2 regions of the Stappia quadratibracata genome follow, and region 1 is predicted to be linked to the other one. Evidence: predicted binding sites of a transcription regulator. Region 1 holds the regulator's gene; the other holds the start of a gene.

The links. The regulator LexA, encoded in region 1, represses DNA repair genes until DNA is damaged. The targets are predictions, from matches to a motif close to TGTTCNNNNTGTGTTCNG.
Region 2: a site for LexA is predicted at 3,477-3,494, ahead of H7H34_RS04355 (PA0069 family radical SAM protein). Genes of this name have one in related genera too.

Annotation. Positions count from the first base shown of each region.
Region 1 is NZ_JACMIA010000001.1:2,467,296-2,474,590, reverse strand. Features, by position in the region: gene gltX (glutamate--tRNA ligase) at 1-1,132, opposite strand, end outside; gene H7H34_RS10860 (ComEC/Rec2 family competence protein) at 1,345-3,825, shown strand; gene lexA (transcriptional repressor LexA) at 3,860-4,576, opposite strand; gene H7H34_RS10850 (molybdopterin molybdotransferase MoeA) at 4,751-5,965, opposite strand; gene moaC (cyclic pyranopterin monophosphate synthase MoaC) at 5,998-6,519, opposite strand; gene trpC (indole-3-glycerol phosphate synthase TrpC) at 6,523-7,295, opposite strand, start outside.
Region 2 is NZ_JACMIA010000001.1:952,886-960,180, forward strand. Features, by position in the region: gene H7H34_RS04340 (F0F1 ATP synthase subunit B) at 1-385, shown strand, start outside; gene H7H34_RS04345 (F0F1 ATP synthase subunit B) at 396-875, shown strand; gene H7H34_RS04350 (ribonuclease HII) at 1,563-2,225, opposite strand; gene H7H34_RS04355 (PA0069 family radical SAM protein) at 2,304-3,473, opposite strand; gene H7H34_RS04360 (EF-hand domain-containing protein) at 3,603-3,836, opposite strand; gene H7H34_RS04365 (MBL fold metallo-hydrolase) at 4,167-5,135, opposite strand; gene moaB (molybdenum cofactor biosynthesis protein B) at 5,254-5,811, opposite strand; gene H7H34_RS04375 (ceramidase domain-containing protein) at 5,944-6,624, shown strand; gene H7H34_RS04380 (NADP-dependent malic enzyme) at 6,686-7,295, shown strand, end outside.

The sequences.
Region 1 (7,295 bases):
CCCACAGGTACTCGGCGCTGTCGGCCAGCTCCACCAGGGTCTTGGCACGCTCCTTCAGCCCCGGCAGGGCGGCGCGGAACATCTCGACATGCGCCGGGTCCTGCAGCCAGTCGCGCAGGCCTTCGGCGTTCTCCGCATGGGGCAGGAAGCTGGTGAAGTCGGCCAGCAACTCGTCCGTGCCGGCTGCACGCATGTAGTGGCCGTTGAGGTTCTCCAGCTTCTTGAAGTCGAAGCGCGAGGGCGACTTGCCGATGGCGTCGAGATCGAACCAGCCGGTCATCTCCTGCGTCGAGAAGATCTCGTCGTCGCCATGGCTCCAGCCGAGGCGCGCCAGATAGTTGCGCATGGCGGCGGGCAGATAGCCCATGGCCCGGTAGGCCTCGACGCCGAGCGCGCCATGGCGCTTCGACAGCTTGGCGCCGTCCGGACCGTGGATCAGCGGGATATGGGCCATCACCGGCACGTCCCAGCCGAGCGCCTGATAGATCAGCGTCTGGCGGGCGGCATTGGTCAGGTGATCGTCGCCGCGCACGATGTGGGTGACGCCCATGTCGTGGTCGTCGACGACGACGGCCAGCATGTAGGTCGGCGTGCCGTCGGAGCGCAGCAGGACCAGATCGTCCAGATCCTTGTTCGGGAAGACGACGCGGCCCTGCACCTTGTCCTCGATCACCGTCTCGCCGTCGACTGGCGCCTTGAGGCGGATCGCCGGCTTGACGCCGGCCGGGGCCTCGGACGGATCGCGGTCGCGCCAGCGCCCGTCATAGCGCGGCGGCAGGCCGTTGGCGCGCTGCTCCTCGCGCATCGCCGTCAGCTCTTCCGGCGTCGCATAGCAGCGATAGGCCATGCCCTTCTCGATCAGGCTCTCGGCCACCTCGCGGTGGCGCGCGGCGCGGGCGAACTGCGAGATCGCCTCGCCCTCCCAGTCGAGACCGAGCCAGGTCAGGCCGTCGAGGATCGCGGAGATGGCCGCATCGGTGCTGCGCTCGCGGTCGGTGTCCTCGATCCGCAGCAGCATCTTGCCGCCGAAACGCCGGGCATAAAGCCAGTTGAACAGCGCCGTGCGGGCGCCGCCGATATGCAGGTAGCCGGTCGGGGAGGGCGCAAAGCGCGTGACGACGGGAGAGCTCATTCAAAAGGCCTCGTGATCGGTGGCGGCACCGGCGCAGAGCGTCCGGCGTGCCTTCGGGAATATCCGGTGCCGTTTCGCGTCTTGCGCGAACCCGGGTTGCAATGCAACGCTTCGGTCCTGGCACGGTCGGCGACCGTGTAACACAGCGGCGCCGCGCCACCAATGCCCGAGCGAGGGGCACGCGCGCGCCGGCGAGGGGAAGGGGCGGCCAGGTGTCCCGGGCGGGCGAGGACGACGACGACAGGCGAGCGCTGCCGGATGCGGCGCCAAGGGCGGTGCCGGCAGCGGCGCCGGGACGAACGGGCAGCGGCAGTGGGGAACGCCGCTGGCTTGCGCTCGCCCCCTTGCTGCTTGCCGATCTGCTTGCCCGTCGTCGGCGAGCCCGCGCAGGATGGCACGAAACGCAAGGGGCGGGGACAAGGTTCGCAGCTGCCTGTGCCGAAAGCCTTGCGCAGGGGCGCGGGCTCGCCTTCGCCGCGCTCGCCTTCACCTTCGGCATCGCTGTCTATTTCCGCCTGCCGTCCGAGCCGTTGGTCCCCGTTCTGGCGCTTGCCGCCATTCTTGCCTGGGCCGGCTGGTTTTTCGCGGCGCGCCGCGGCGTGCGGGGCCTTGTGTTACTGGCTCTGGCGCTGGTGCTGTCGGGACTTTTCGCCGGGGCATTGCGCACCGCACTTGTTGCCGCCCCGGTGATCGATCGGGCGCGGAGCGTGACACTGACCGGCTTTGCGGAGGAGGTCGAGCGCACCGACCGCGGCACGCGGTTGCTGCTGCGCGTTGCGGGGATAGAGCGGCTGCCAGCGTCAGCAATGCCTTATCGGGTCCGCGTGTCGCTGCGCGGCGACCCCGAAGGCGAGAGGATCTCTGTCGGCGAGGCTGTACGGCTGCGCGCGAGGCTGATGCCGCCGTCGGCTGCCGTGATGCCCCGCGGCTACGACTTCGCCTTTCGTGCCTTCTTCGACGGCATCGGCGCCACCGGTTTTGCCTTCGGCGCGCCGAGCCGCATTGATCTCGGTCCCGCACCGCTGTCGCTACGGCTGAAAGCCGGGATCGCCAGTCTGCGTCAGGCGATTGCCGCGCGGATCATCGCCGCGCTCGGCGAGACGACGGCCGCCGCGCTTGCCATTGCGCTGATCACCGGCGACCGCTCTCTGATCCCAGAGCAGGTGACGGAGGCGCTGAGGACCGCCGGCCTTGCGCATATCCTGGCGATTTCCGGCCTGCATATGGCGCTGTTCGCCGGCTCGGTGTTCTTCGTCGTGCGGGCGCTTCTGGCGCTGTTCCCGCATCTGGTGCATGAGCGGCGGATCGATGCCTGGGCCGCCGTTGCGGCGATGTCGGCCGCCGTCTTCTATCTCGGCATTTCCGGTGCCTCCATCGCAACGCAGCGCGCCTTCCTGATGATCGTTCTGGTGTTTTCGGGGCGCATCTTCTCGCGGCGGGCCCTGACGCTGCGCAATGTCGCGATTGCCGTCCTGCTGATCCTTGCGATGCTGCCGGAGGCGTTGCTCGATCCCGGTTTCCAGATGTCCTTCGCCGCCGTGATCGCCCTGATCGCCGCCTATGAGGAAATAACCCGGCGGCGCGCCGCGCGCGAGCGCCAGGGGCCGATGGCGCCGCCGGGTCGTGGGGGGCTGCTGCAGGCCGCGACATCGGGCGCTGCGGGCTGGTTCTGGGGGCTTCTCCTGACCTCGCTGATCGCGGGCCTGGCGACGGGGGCCATCGGCGCCTATCACTTCCACCGAATCTCGCCGCTCGGTACGCTCGGCAACCTGCTGGCAATGCCGGTGGTGACACTCGTGGTCATGCCGTTCGCGGTGCTGGCGCTGGCCCTGCTGCCCTTCGGGCTGGAGGCCTTGCCGCTCGCGGCGATGGGCGCTGGCATCGATCTCGTGGTGGCGATGGCGACCTGGGTCAGCAACCTGACGCCGGAGGACGGGGTGATCGGCGCGCCCTCGCTTGGCGGCACGCTACTGGTGGTGGCGGCAGGGCTTGTCGCCTGCCTTGCGCCGCGGGGATATCGCCCAGTCGCCCTGCTGCCGCTTGCCGCCTCCGTCCTGCTTTATGCCCTGCATCGGCAGCCGGACATGCTGATCTCGGCCACCGGCACGACCATTGCCGTGCGCGATGCGGCCGGGGCCTTGCGCGTTTCATCGCGCCCGAGCGGGTTCCTGCCGGAGGTCTGGTTGCGGGCGGAAGGCATCAGTGTGCAGCACCACGGGAACCGGCGGATCGCGGCCGGCGACCTTCGCTGCGACAAGCTGGCCTGTCTAGTGCGCGCGCATGGTCCGCCGGGGGCGGGTGCCCGGCACGGTGCCTCCGCAAATGCACCGCCGGGACCGGTGGCAGGACCGGGGCCGGGGCCCTTTGCAGCGGGGCAAGGCCCGCCTGCGCTGCTGGTCTCGCTGGTGCGCGACAGCGCCGCCTTCGAAGAGGATTGCCGCAAGGCCGACATCATCGTCTCGGCGCTGATTGCCCCGCCCGATTGCCGGGCAAGGCAGGTGTTCGACGGGGCGCGGCTTGCCCGCGACGGCGCCGTTGCGCTCTATTTCAGTGCGCCGGCCGCCTCGGCCGCATCTCGATCAGCGCTCGCGCAAGCGTCATCGGCTTGGCAGTCGCCATCAGGCACAGGCGATGCTCTCGCTGTTGCCGTGGTCCCCAGCTACGGGCGTCGCCGACCCTGGACGCCGAAATGACCCGCCTGCCAGGAGCCCCGTCCGGCGCGCGGCCTCAATAGCGACGGAACAGCGAGACGAGCTTGCCCTGGATGCGCACGCGTCCCGGACCGAAGATGCGGGTTTCGTAGGCCGGGTTTGCGGCCTCCAGCGCAACGGACGCGCCCTTCTTGCGCAGGCGCTTCAACGTCGCTTCCTCGTCGTCGATCAGGGCGACGACGATGTCGCCGCTGTCGGCGCTGTCGGAACGGCGGATCACCACGGTGTCGCCGTCGAGAATGCCGGCCTCGATCATGGAATCGCCGCGCACTTCCAGCGCGTAGTGCTCGCCGTTGCCGAGCAGGTCGGCCGGCATGGCGATGGTGTGGCTGTGGGACTGGATCGCCTCGATCGGTACGCCGGCGGCAATGCGGCCCATGACCGGGATCTCGACGCTGTCATTGGCCGCGGGCGGTGGGGCTGGGGCTGTTTCCACCGGCGGCGTCTTGCCGAGAGATCCTTCGATGACGGAGGGCGAGAAGCCCTGGCCGCGCTGCGAGGCAAGGCCGAGCGCAACCGATTCCGGCAGCTTGACGATCTCCAGCGCCCGGGCGCGGTTCGGCAGGCGGCGAATGAACCCGCGCTCTTCCAGCGCGGTGATCAGCCGGTGGATGCCGGACTTGGACCGCAGATCGAGCGCGTCCTTCATCTCGTCGAACGAGGGAGGAACACCGGTTTCCTTCAGCCGTTCGTGGATGAACAGGAGCAATTCGTGCTGCTTGCGCGTCAACATGCGCTTGGGTCCCCCGCTCTGGCACGCAAGGCCTGGCCGATATCGGCCGGCTGCTGCCGATCGCTGCCTGCGACTCAGGCTATGTACAAATCATGAACATAGTCTAACCGTTCCTGCCTTGTTCCACAATGCCCATAGGGAACGAAACGGGAAGCGGTAGGGCGCGGGGTCGGCTCAGCCCTGCGGCAGGCGCAGGACCGGCACCGGCGTGCCGGCGGGCAGGGGGGGCGCATGGGGCGGGCGCACCACCAGCGCATCGGCGCGGGTGAGCGTTGCCAGCATGGAGGAGTCCTGCCGCTCGAACGGGGCGACACGCTCCGTGCCGTCGTCCTGGCGCAGGATGCGCGCCCGCAGATAGTCCTCGCGCTGGTCATTGCCGCCGATATCGGCGGTCAGCGGCAGCAGTTCGGCATCGCGCCGGCGCGGCGGGCGGCCGAGCAGGGCGTCGATCAGCGGACGCAGGAAGAGAACGCCGCAGACGAGGCTTGAGACCGGATTGCCCGGCAGGCCGAGCACGCGCATGCCCTCGATGCGGCCGGCCATCAGCGGCTTGCCCGGCCGCATGGCGATGCGCCAGAAGCCGAGTTCCATGCCTGAGGCGGCAAGCACTTCCTGCACCAGATCGTGGTCGCCGACGGAGGCCCCGCCAAGCGTGACGAGGATGTCGGCTCCGACGGCTCGCGCCTCGGCGATCTTCTCCGCGATATGCTCGCGCCGGTCGGAGGCGATGCCGAGCTGCAGCGGCTCGCCGCCGCAATCCTCGACCAGGGCGGCAATGCCCGCATGGTTGGAGGCGATGATCTGGTCGGGCCCCGGCTGCTCCCCCGGTTCGACCAGTTCGTCGCCCGTCGCCAGGATCGCCACCTTCGGTCGGCGGCGCAGCTCAAGCACGGGATGGTTCATGGCGGCCGCCAGCGCAAGGCGGCGATAGTCGAGCCGCGTACCGGCGCTCAGCAGCGTTTCGCCAACCTTGAAATCAAGCCCGGCGGGGCGCACGAAACGGCCGAGCGGTGCGCTTTCCAGCGCGGTGACGCGCTCGCCGTCGCGCTCGGCGTTTTCCTGGATCAGGATCGTGTCGCTGCCTTCGGGAAGCGGTGCGCCGGTGAAGATGCGCACGGTCTCGCCCGCTCCGATGGTGCCGGAGAAGGCGCGGCCCGCGGGGGCTTCGCCGATCAGCTTGAGCACGGCCGGAACGGTGGCGATATCGGCCGCGCGCACGGCATAGCCGTCCATGGCGGAGGCGGCGAAGGGCGGCTGGGTGCGGGTCGCGGCAAGGTCGGCAGCCAGCACGCGGCCATTGGCCAGTGCGAGCGGCACGGTCTCGGAGCCGAGCGGCTCGACGTCGCCGAGAAGTCGCGACAGGGCTTCGTCGACCGAGATCAGCGCCATGTCAGCAGTGCCTCATGTCAGTTGGCCTTGTGTCAGGCGGGGTTCGTTTCGCTCGCCGCGGTCCAGTCGCCGGACTTGCCGCCGGACTTGGCAAGGACGCGGATGCCGCCGATGGTCATGCCGCGGTCGACGGCCTTGGCCATGTCGTAGATCGTCAGGCAGGTGACCGAGCAGGCGGTCAGCGCCTCCATCTCGACGCCGGTCTGGCCCGAAACGCGGGCCATCGCGGTGACGCGCAGGCCCGGGAGCGCCTCGTCCGGCACGATGTCGACGGCGACCTTGGACAGCAGCAGGGGATGGCAGAGCGGCACCAGCTCGTGGGTGCGCTTGGCGGCCATGATGCCGGCGATGCGGGCGGTGGCGATGACGTCGCCCTTCTTGGCCGAACCGGACAGGATCAGCGCCAGCGTTTCCGGCTTCATGCGCACATGGCCTTCGGCCTGCGCCTCGCGGGAGGTGACCTCCTTGGTCGAGACGTCGACCATGTTGGCCGCGCCGCTCTCGTCCAGATGGGTCAAGCGCGGGGAAGCGTCTCCAGAAGATGTGCCAGCCATGTCCTACTCCGCCGCAAGTCCGGGACGCGCCAGCAGCGCGCGCGTTGCGCCGGCCACATCGTCCTGGCGCATCAGGCTCTCGCCGATCAGGAAGGTGGAGATGCCGCAGCGTTCCATCCGGGCAAGGTCCTGCGGGGTGAACAGGCCGGATTCGCCGACGACGAGACGGTCGTCCGGGATCAGTCCGGCCAGCGTCTCGCTGGTTTCCAGCCGCGTTTCGAATGTCTTCAGGTTGCGGTTGTTGATGCCGATCATCGGCGAGGTGAGGCGCAGCGCGCGCTCCAGCTCGTCCGCGTCGTGCACCTCGACCAGCACGTCCATGCCGAGGCCGAAGGCGGTCGCCTCCAGATCGGCGGCCAGCGCGTCGTCGACGGCGGCCATGATGATCAGGATGCAGTCGGCGCCCCAGGCGCGGGCCTCGAACACCTGATAGGTGTCGTAGAGGAAATCCTTGCGCAGGGCCGGAAGCGCGGTGGCTGCACGCGCCGCGACCAGGAACTCCGGCGCGCCCTGGAAGGACGGGGTGTCAGTCAGTACGGAGAGGCAGGCGGCGCCGCCGGCCTCATAGGCGCGGGCCAGCGCCGGCGGATCGAAGTCGGCGCGGATCAGGCCCTTGGACGGGCTTGCCTTCTTGATCTCGGCGATCAGGCCGAACTCGCCGGCGTCCTTGCGGGCGCGCAGCGCGTTCAGGAAGCCGCGCGGGGCGTCGGATTCGGCGGCGCGCCGCTCGATCTCGGCCTGCGGCACGGCGGCCTTGGCGGCGGCGATCTCCTCGC
Region 2 (7,295 bases), 1.5 Mb from region 1:
GCGCCTGAGCGGCATCCTGGAGGATCGCCGCGACCGGATCGCCGGCGACATCGCCGAGGCGAACCGTCTGAACGAAGAGAGCAACGCCGCGATCGCTGCCTATGAGCAGGCGCTGGCGGAAGCTCGCAACAACGCTCACAAGATCGCCCAGGAAACCCGCGAGAAGCTGAAGGCCGACGTCGACCGTCGCCGCTCCGAGACCGAAAAGGGTCTCGCCGAGAAGCTGTCGCAGGCCGAGGCCCGCATCGCCGAGGTCAAGGCCGCCGCGCTGGGCAATGTCAGCGAGATTGCCACGGAGACCACCAGTGCGCTGGTCGAGGCTCTGATCGGCAAGGCGCCGACTGCGACCGAACTCAACAAGGCCGTCGATACGGCGATGAAGTGAGGACAGACTGATGGACGCTACTGCATGGTCTTTCGTCGGCCTCATCATCTTTCTGGCGATTATCGTCTATGTGAAGGTCCCCGGCATGATCGGGACCTCTCTGGACAAGCGCGCCGACACGATCCGCAAGGAACTTGAGGACGCCCGCCGTCTGCGCGAGGAAGCTCAGGCCCTGCTGGCCGACTATCAGCGCCGCCGCCAGGAGGCCGAAAGCGAAGCCGAAGGCATCGTCGCCGAAGCCAAGCGCGAGGCCGACCGCCTGACGCTCGAGGCCAACGCGGCCCTGGAAGACCTGATCGCCCGCCGCACGGCCGCTGCCGAGCGCAAGATCGCCCAGGCCGAATCCCAGGCGATCTCGGAAGTGCGTGCGCGCGCCGCCGATATCGCGGTGGCCGCCGCCGAGACGATCCTCGCCAAGAAGGTTGCCGGCAATGTCGGTGAAGAGCTTCTGGCCAAGAGCATCGAGGAAGTGAAGACGCGCCTCAACTGAGGCAGGCTTCATCTCCATACAGCTACAAGACGGCCCCGCTTGCGGGGCCGTTTTCGTTTGTGCGGCTGATGGGAAGATCGTCGCAGGCGCTGCCCCCCCTCTGTCGGCTGCGCCGACATTTCGCCCACAAGGGGGAGAGAGGAGCGTGACGCTCCGCCTGTGTGGCATGGCCTCCTCGCACCAGGCTCGCCGGTCGTCATTCCGGGCGAGCATCGCGAGCCGGAACCGGAGAGCCACGGCGGTTGCGGTGTCTTGCGGGAGCGCGGCCGAGAGGCCCTCGGCTCTCCGATCTCGGCTCGGCGCTGCGCTTGGCCGGGGTCAAGGCCGAGGAGGAGGTGAGACGTGCCACGTTTTCAAGCCGTCATCCCGGCCGCAGGCGAAGCCGGAGAGCCGGGAGCCATTGGCACCCTCGGCAGGTGTGAGGCGGGAGGCGGTCACCACATCCTCGGCTGTCATACCTGCGAAGGCGGGTATCCAGTATCCGCCGAAGCGGATGGTGGCGCCAAGCCAGCCGTCTCCGGCTGTCTGGCGGCAGCGCTAGGGCCTGAGCCGTTACCTTTCGGGGTTACTGGTTCCCGGTCTTCGGCTTCGCCGAAACCGGGATGACATCCTGCGCTTGGGGTTCATGTCCGGAGGATCGTTTCCGCCGCTCCTGCGCTCTGCCCTCTTCCGGCATCTCCGCCCCGCCTAGTCGTCGCGCAGGCCGAGGGCCACGGCGACCGGGCGGAAGCTGCGACGGTGCAGCGGACAGGCACCGATCTCGGCAAGCGCGGCGGCGTGGCGGGCCGTGCCATAGCCCTTGTGCCCGGCAAAGCCGTAGCCGGGAAAGACGCCGTCCATGCGGGTCATCAGCCGGTCGCGTGTCACCTTGGCGACGATGGAGGCCGCGGCAATGCACAGAAGGCGCCCGTCGCCCTTGATCGCGGCCTGTCCGGGGCAGGGTAGGTCCGGGGGCACGTCGCGCCCGTCGATCAGGCAGGCAAGCGGGGCGAGCGGCAGGGCGTTTGCAGCGCGGGCCATGGCGCGCAGGGTCGCCGCACGGATATTGCGCGCATCGATCTCGCGCGGCGAGGCGAGCGCCACCGCGACGTGGGAGGTCTCGAGGATTTCCTCATAAAGCTGCTCGCGGCGCGCCTCGGTGAGCTTCTTGGAATCGGCAAGCCCGTCCGGCACCGCCTGATGGTCGAGAATGACGGCGGCGACGGCGACGGGACCGGACCACGGACCCCGTCCGGCCTCGTCGATGCCGGCGAGCCGGCCCTCGAACCGGCGCGACAGCTTGCGCTCGGCAGAAGGGTCGAGATCGGCCGGAAGGGCCAGCTCAAGGGCGGTGGAAAGCGAAAGGCGCATGGTGCCCAAGGTTCCGCCAAGCCGGCACGCACGCAACCGCTATCTTTGCGAAATCCACCGGGTGCGGCGGTTATGAGGTCAAAACAGCTGCAACTGGACGCCGCCGGCGGTCGGGGGAATGAACAGGTCCGTGCTCAGGGTCTTGCGGCTGCGGTTGAGGCCGAGCCGCTTGCTGGCCAGCGCGAAGCGGTTGGCGAGCTGCTTGGCATAAGGCCCGTCGCCGCGCATCCGCTTGCCCCACTGGGCATCGTAATCCTTGCCCCCGCGCATGGAGCGGATGAGGTTCATGACATGGCGGAAGCTGTCCGGCCGATGCCGCAGCAGCCAGTCCCGGAACAACGGGCTGACCTCGATGGGCAGCCGAAGCAAAATGTAGCCGGCGCCCGTCGCGCCGTTCTCGCAGGCCGCTTCCAGGATCCGCTCCATCTCCGAATCGGTGAGCGCCGGGATCACCGGCGCGATCATCACCGAGGTCGGGATGCCGACCTGCGACAGGCCGCGGATCGCCTCCATCCGCTTGGCGGGCGTTGCCGCGCGGGGCTCCATGGTACGGGCGAGCTTTCGGTCCAGCGTCGTCACCGACAGGGCCACGCGCACCAGCCCGCGCTCGGCCATCGGGGCCAGAATGTCGAGGTCGCGCAGGACCAGGGCCGACTTGGTGACGATGCCGACCGGATGATTGCACCGGTCGAGCACCGACAGGATCTCGCGCATCAGCTTCCGCTCTCGCTCGATCGGCTGATAGGGATCGGTGTTGGTTCCGATGGCGATGGTGCGCGGGCTGTAGTTCGGGCTCGACAGCTCGCGCTCCAGCAACTCGGCCGCATTGGGTTTCACCGTCAGGCGCGTCTCGAAGTCGAGGCCGGGCGACAGGCCGATATAGGCGTGGCTGGGACGGGCAAAGCAGTAGATGCAGCCATGCTCGCAGCCGCGATAGGGATTGATCGAGCGGTCGAAGGAAATGTCGGGCGATTCGTTGCGCGTGATGATGGTTCGCGCGCGCTCTTCCTGCACATGGGTCTTGAGCGGGGGAAGATCGTCCAGCGTGCCCCAGCCGTCGTCGAAACTGTCACGGCTCTCTTTCTCGTAGCGGCCGGCCATGTTGAGACCGGCGGCCCGGCCGCGTCCGCGATGGGCATTGACGCTGGCCGACAGCGTCTCCTCGGACGCTTCAGGCGGATCGTTTTCGGTGGTGCGCGTGTGTGCCGGAATGGCCATGGGACTGCCCGGATGTTCCTGCTGAACTATGATCGGAACATAACAGGAACAAATGGCCGAGGGAAGCGGGCAAGCAGGGAGAGGGAAGGCGGCGGCAAAATGCAGATCGCCCCGTGTCCGAGGGGGACACGAGGCGATCGGGCAGGTAGCAGTGGCTGATTAGCCGCCGCTGCTCTGGAGCAGGGCCGTGTACTCGGCCTCGGAGAGCGTACCGTTGCCGTCGGTGTCGGCGGCGGTGAAGGCCTCCTCGGTGACGTTCGGCAGCACGGCGGTCACTTCGGTGAAGGTCAGGTCGCCGCTCTGGTCGGCGTCGGCGGTCGCGAAGGACGTGTCCTGAGCGAAAGCGGAGCCGGCAAAGGTGAGAGCCGCAAGGGCGATGATCGTTCTCTTCATGGTGTTGGCCTCCATGTGAGCCTGTATTCGGTACCGCAGGTCTGGGTCTGTGTGTACCGGTGGGGGCGTCGTGCCGTCCACGAGAGAAAAGGTGGCGTCCCATCTGGGCTCGTCCGCGTTGTTCAAGGGGTCTTTTCGGGGAGAAACAATGGCGTAACAAAGATGTGTCCGGATTGTGAAACCTGGTGACTTCAGGAAAACTGCGGGGTTCGGGCGCGTTGCTGGATATTCATAGGTAAAAAAGACAGGGGCTGAACCAAATGAAACAGCCCCGGAGATGCTCCGGGGCTGCAGGTGGTGCGCCGGCGCAATGCCGGAAAACCGAATCTCCTAAAGCGCGAACTGATAGGCCGCCGGGGTCCAGCGATAGCTTTCGCCGGCCGCCTGGATGTAGCCGAGGGCCGGGAAGGGCATGTGATAGCCCGTCACCGGCACCTTGTCGGTCGCCACCATGTCGAAGATGCGCTTGCGGGTCGCCGCCGCCTTCTCCTTGTCCATGTCGAAGCGGACATGCCAGTCCGGCCGCTGGATCGAGGCGACGAAGTGGTTGGCGACATCGCCCCAGATCAGCAGCCGCTTGCCGCCGCTCTCCACGTGGAACGACATGTGGCCCGGCGTGTGGCCGGACGTGTCGATGCCGGTGATGCCCGAGACCACCTCGCCGCCGTCGCCGATGAAGGTCATCTTCTCGGCCAGCGGCGTCACGTTGGAGCGCACAAGCGTGGCGACGCGCTCTGTCGGGCCGGACATGCGCTCCTCGGCCGACCAGAAGTCGTACTCGGCCTGGCCGGCGACATAGCGGGCGTTCGGATAGGTCGGCGCGCCGCCGCTCATCAGGCCGCCGATATGGTCCGGGTGCATGTGGGTCAGCACCACGATATCCACCTGGTCGGGCGTGTAGCCGGCGGCGGACAGCTGGCTCGCCAGCGTGCCGGCATCGCCGCCAAGGCCCGTGTCGAAGAGGACGAGCTGGGACCCGGTGTTGACGAGCACCGGCGTGAAGCCGTTGACCATCTTCTCGGACGGCAGGTTGTTGGCCTCCAGAAGCTCGGAGACCGCTCCGGCCTCCTGGTTCTCGCCGAAGATCGGGTGCGGCCCGTCCATCGCGCGCGCGGCGTCGAGAATGGTGGTGATCTCGAAGTCGCCGAACTTGATGCGGTTGAAGCTCGGGGTGGCGGTGCCGAGCATCGGCGCTTCCGCCCGCACCCGCGCCGCGCCGGAAACGATGGCCGGCGCGGCGAGAGCGCCGACGGCGGCGCCGGTCAGAAGCGTCCTGCGGTTGAGACTGAGTTCGATCATGTCCTGAAACCCTCCCGTTGGGATCAACAAAGCTCCGCTGCGGCACTTAGGCCCCGCCGGCATGGCGGAAAGCGGCAATCACGCATCCGTGAAGGTGAGGGGGAGGATTTCGGACGCGTCACGCCTCGCGCAGCTTGCCGCGCTTCAGGTGCTCGTCGAGCCGGGGCATGATCTCCACGAAGTTGCAGGGCATGTGCCGGTAGTCGAGCTGCCACTTGAGAATGCCGTCCCAGGCATCCTTGCAGGCGCCGGGGGAGCCGGGGAGGACGAAGACATAGGTCGCGGCGATGACGCCGCCGGTCGCGCGCGACTGGATCGTCGAGGTGCCGATCTTGTCGTAGGAGATCCGGTGGAAGACCTCGGAAAAGCCGTCCATCTTCTTCTCGAACAGCGGCTCGATGGCCTCCGGCGTGACATCGCGTCCGGTGAAGCCGGTGCCACCGGTGGTGATCACCACATCGACATCCGGCGAGGTGGTCCAGGCCTTTACCACCGCCCGGATCTTTTCCACGTCGTCGGTGACGATGGCGCGGTCGGCAAGGCGGTGGCCGGCCTCCTGCAGCCGGGCGACCAGCGTGCCACCGGAGCGGTCCTCCTCCAGCGAGCGGGTGTCCGACACGGTGAGGACGGCAATGTTGAGCGGAACGAAGGGGCGGCTGTCATCAATGCGATGCATCGGCGTGCTGATCCTCTTGGGGCCTGACGGTTGGGGCCTGACGGCGGGTAGCATTTGCCCGAGAGGATAGGGCGGGTCACACTCGGGCGCCAGCCATGGACGACAGGCGGGCGAGGGGGCAGGGAGCGGACGATGGACTGGACGACACCGATCGATGCCTATTGCGAACGGCTGGGACCGGAGTTCTGGTCCGAGCCGGTCAACGCCATCACGAACGGCGCCTTCCTGCTCGCGGCCGTCGCCGCCTGGATGCTGTGGTGCCGGCAGGCGGCGGGCGATGGCGGCACCTTGTTCCTGATCGTGGTGGTGGCCTGCGTCGGCATCGGCTCGTTCCTGTTCCACACCGTCGCCACCCGCTGGGCGGCACTGGCCGACGTGCTGCCGATCGCGGTGTTCATCTACGCCTATTTCTTCCTGGCGATGCGGCGGATCCTGCGGCTCGGGCTTGCCTGGTCGATCGGCCTGACGCTCGGCTTTCTTGCAGCCAGCTACGGCGTGGCGCCGCTCCTGTCGGGAGTGCTGGGATCCTCTGCCGGCTATGCGCCGGCCGCGCTCGCCATTTTCGCCGTGGCCGCGGTTGCGGCGCGGCGCTGCCCGCCCGCCAGCGCACCGCTGGCGCTGACCGGGGCGATCTTCGTTATTTCGCTTGCTTTCAGAACGAGTGATATCCCATTTTGCCCGTCTTTCCCTTTGGGGACGCATTTCGTATGGCATTGCCTGAACGCGCTGGTCCTGTACCTGCTGATTCGCATTCTCGTCCTGGTCGCGCCGGTTTACCGCGCTGTCGACAGGACGGACACGAACAGCCGGTGACCGCGCCGTCCCGGATGTGCCGACAGCCCTGCCGCCAGCCAGCATCGAGTAGTGGATCGCGATGACCGAGAAAAAAACAGACAATACGCCCGTCAACGATCTGGATGAGGCCGCGCTCTATTACCACCGGCATCCGCGCCCGGGTAAGCTGGAGATCCAGGCGACCAAGCCGCTCGGCAACCAGCGCGATCTGGCGCTCGCCTATTCGCCCGGCGTCGCAGCTCCCTGTCTCGAGATCGCCCGCGATCCCTCGCTTGCTGCCGAATACACCGCGCGCGCGAACCTTGTCGGCGTCGTTTCCAACGGCACGGCTGTGCTCGGGCTCGGCAATATCGGCCCGCTCGCATCCAAGCCTGTGATGGAAGGCAAGGCGGTCCTCTTCAAGAAGTTTGCCGGCATCGATGTCTTCGACATCGAGGTGGACGAGCTCGACGTCGACAAGTTCGTCGATGCGGTCGCCGTGCTCGAGCCGACCTTCGGCGGCATCAACCTGGAGGACATCAAGGCCCCCGAATGCTTCATGATCGAGCGCGCGCTGCGCGAGCGGATGAACATTCCCGTCTTCCATGACGACCAGCACGGCACGGCGATCATCGTCGCCGCCGCGGTGAAGAACGCGCTGGAACTGGCCGGCAAGGACATCGCGTCGGTGAAGATCGTCGCCTCCGGCG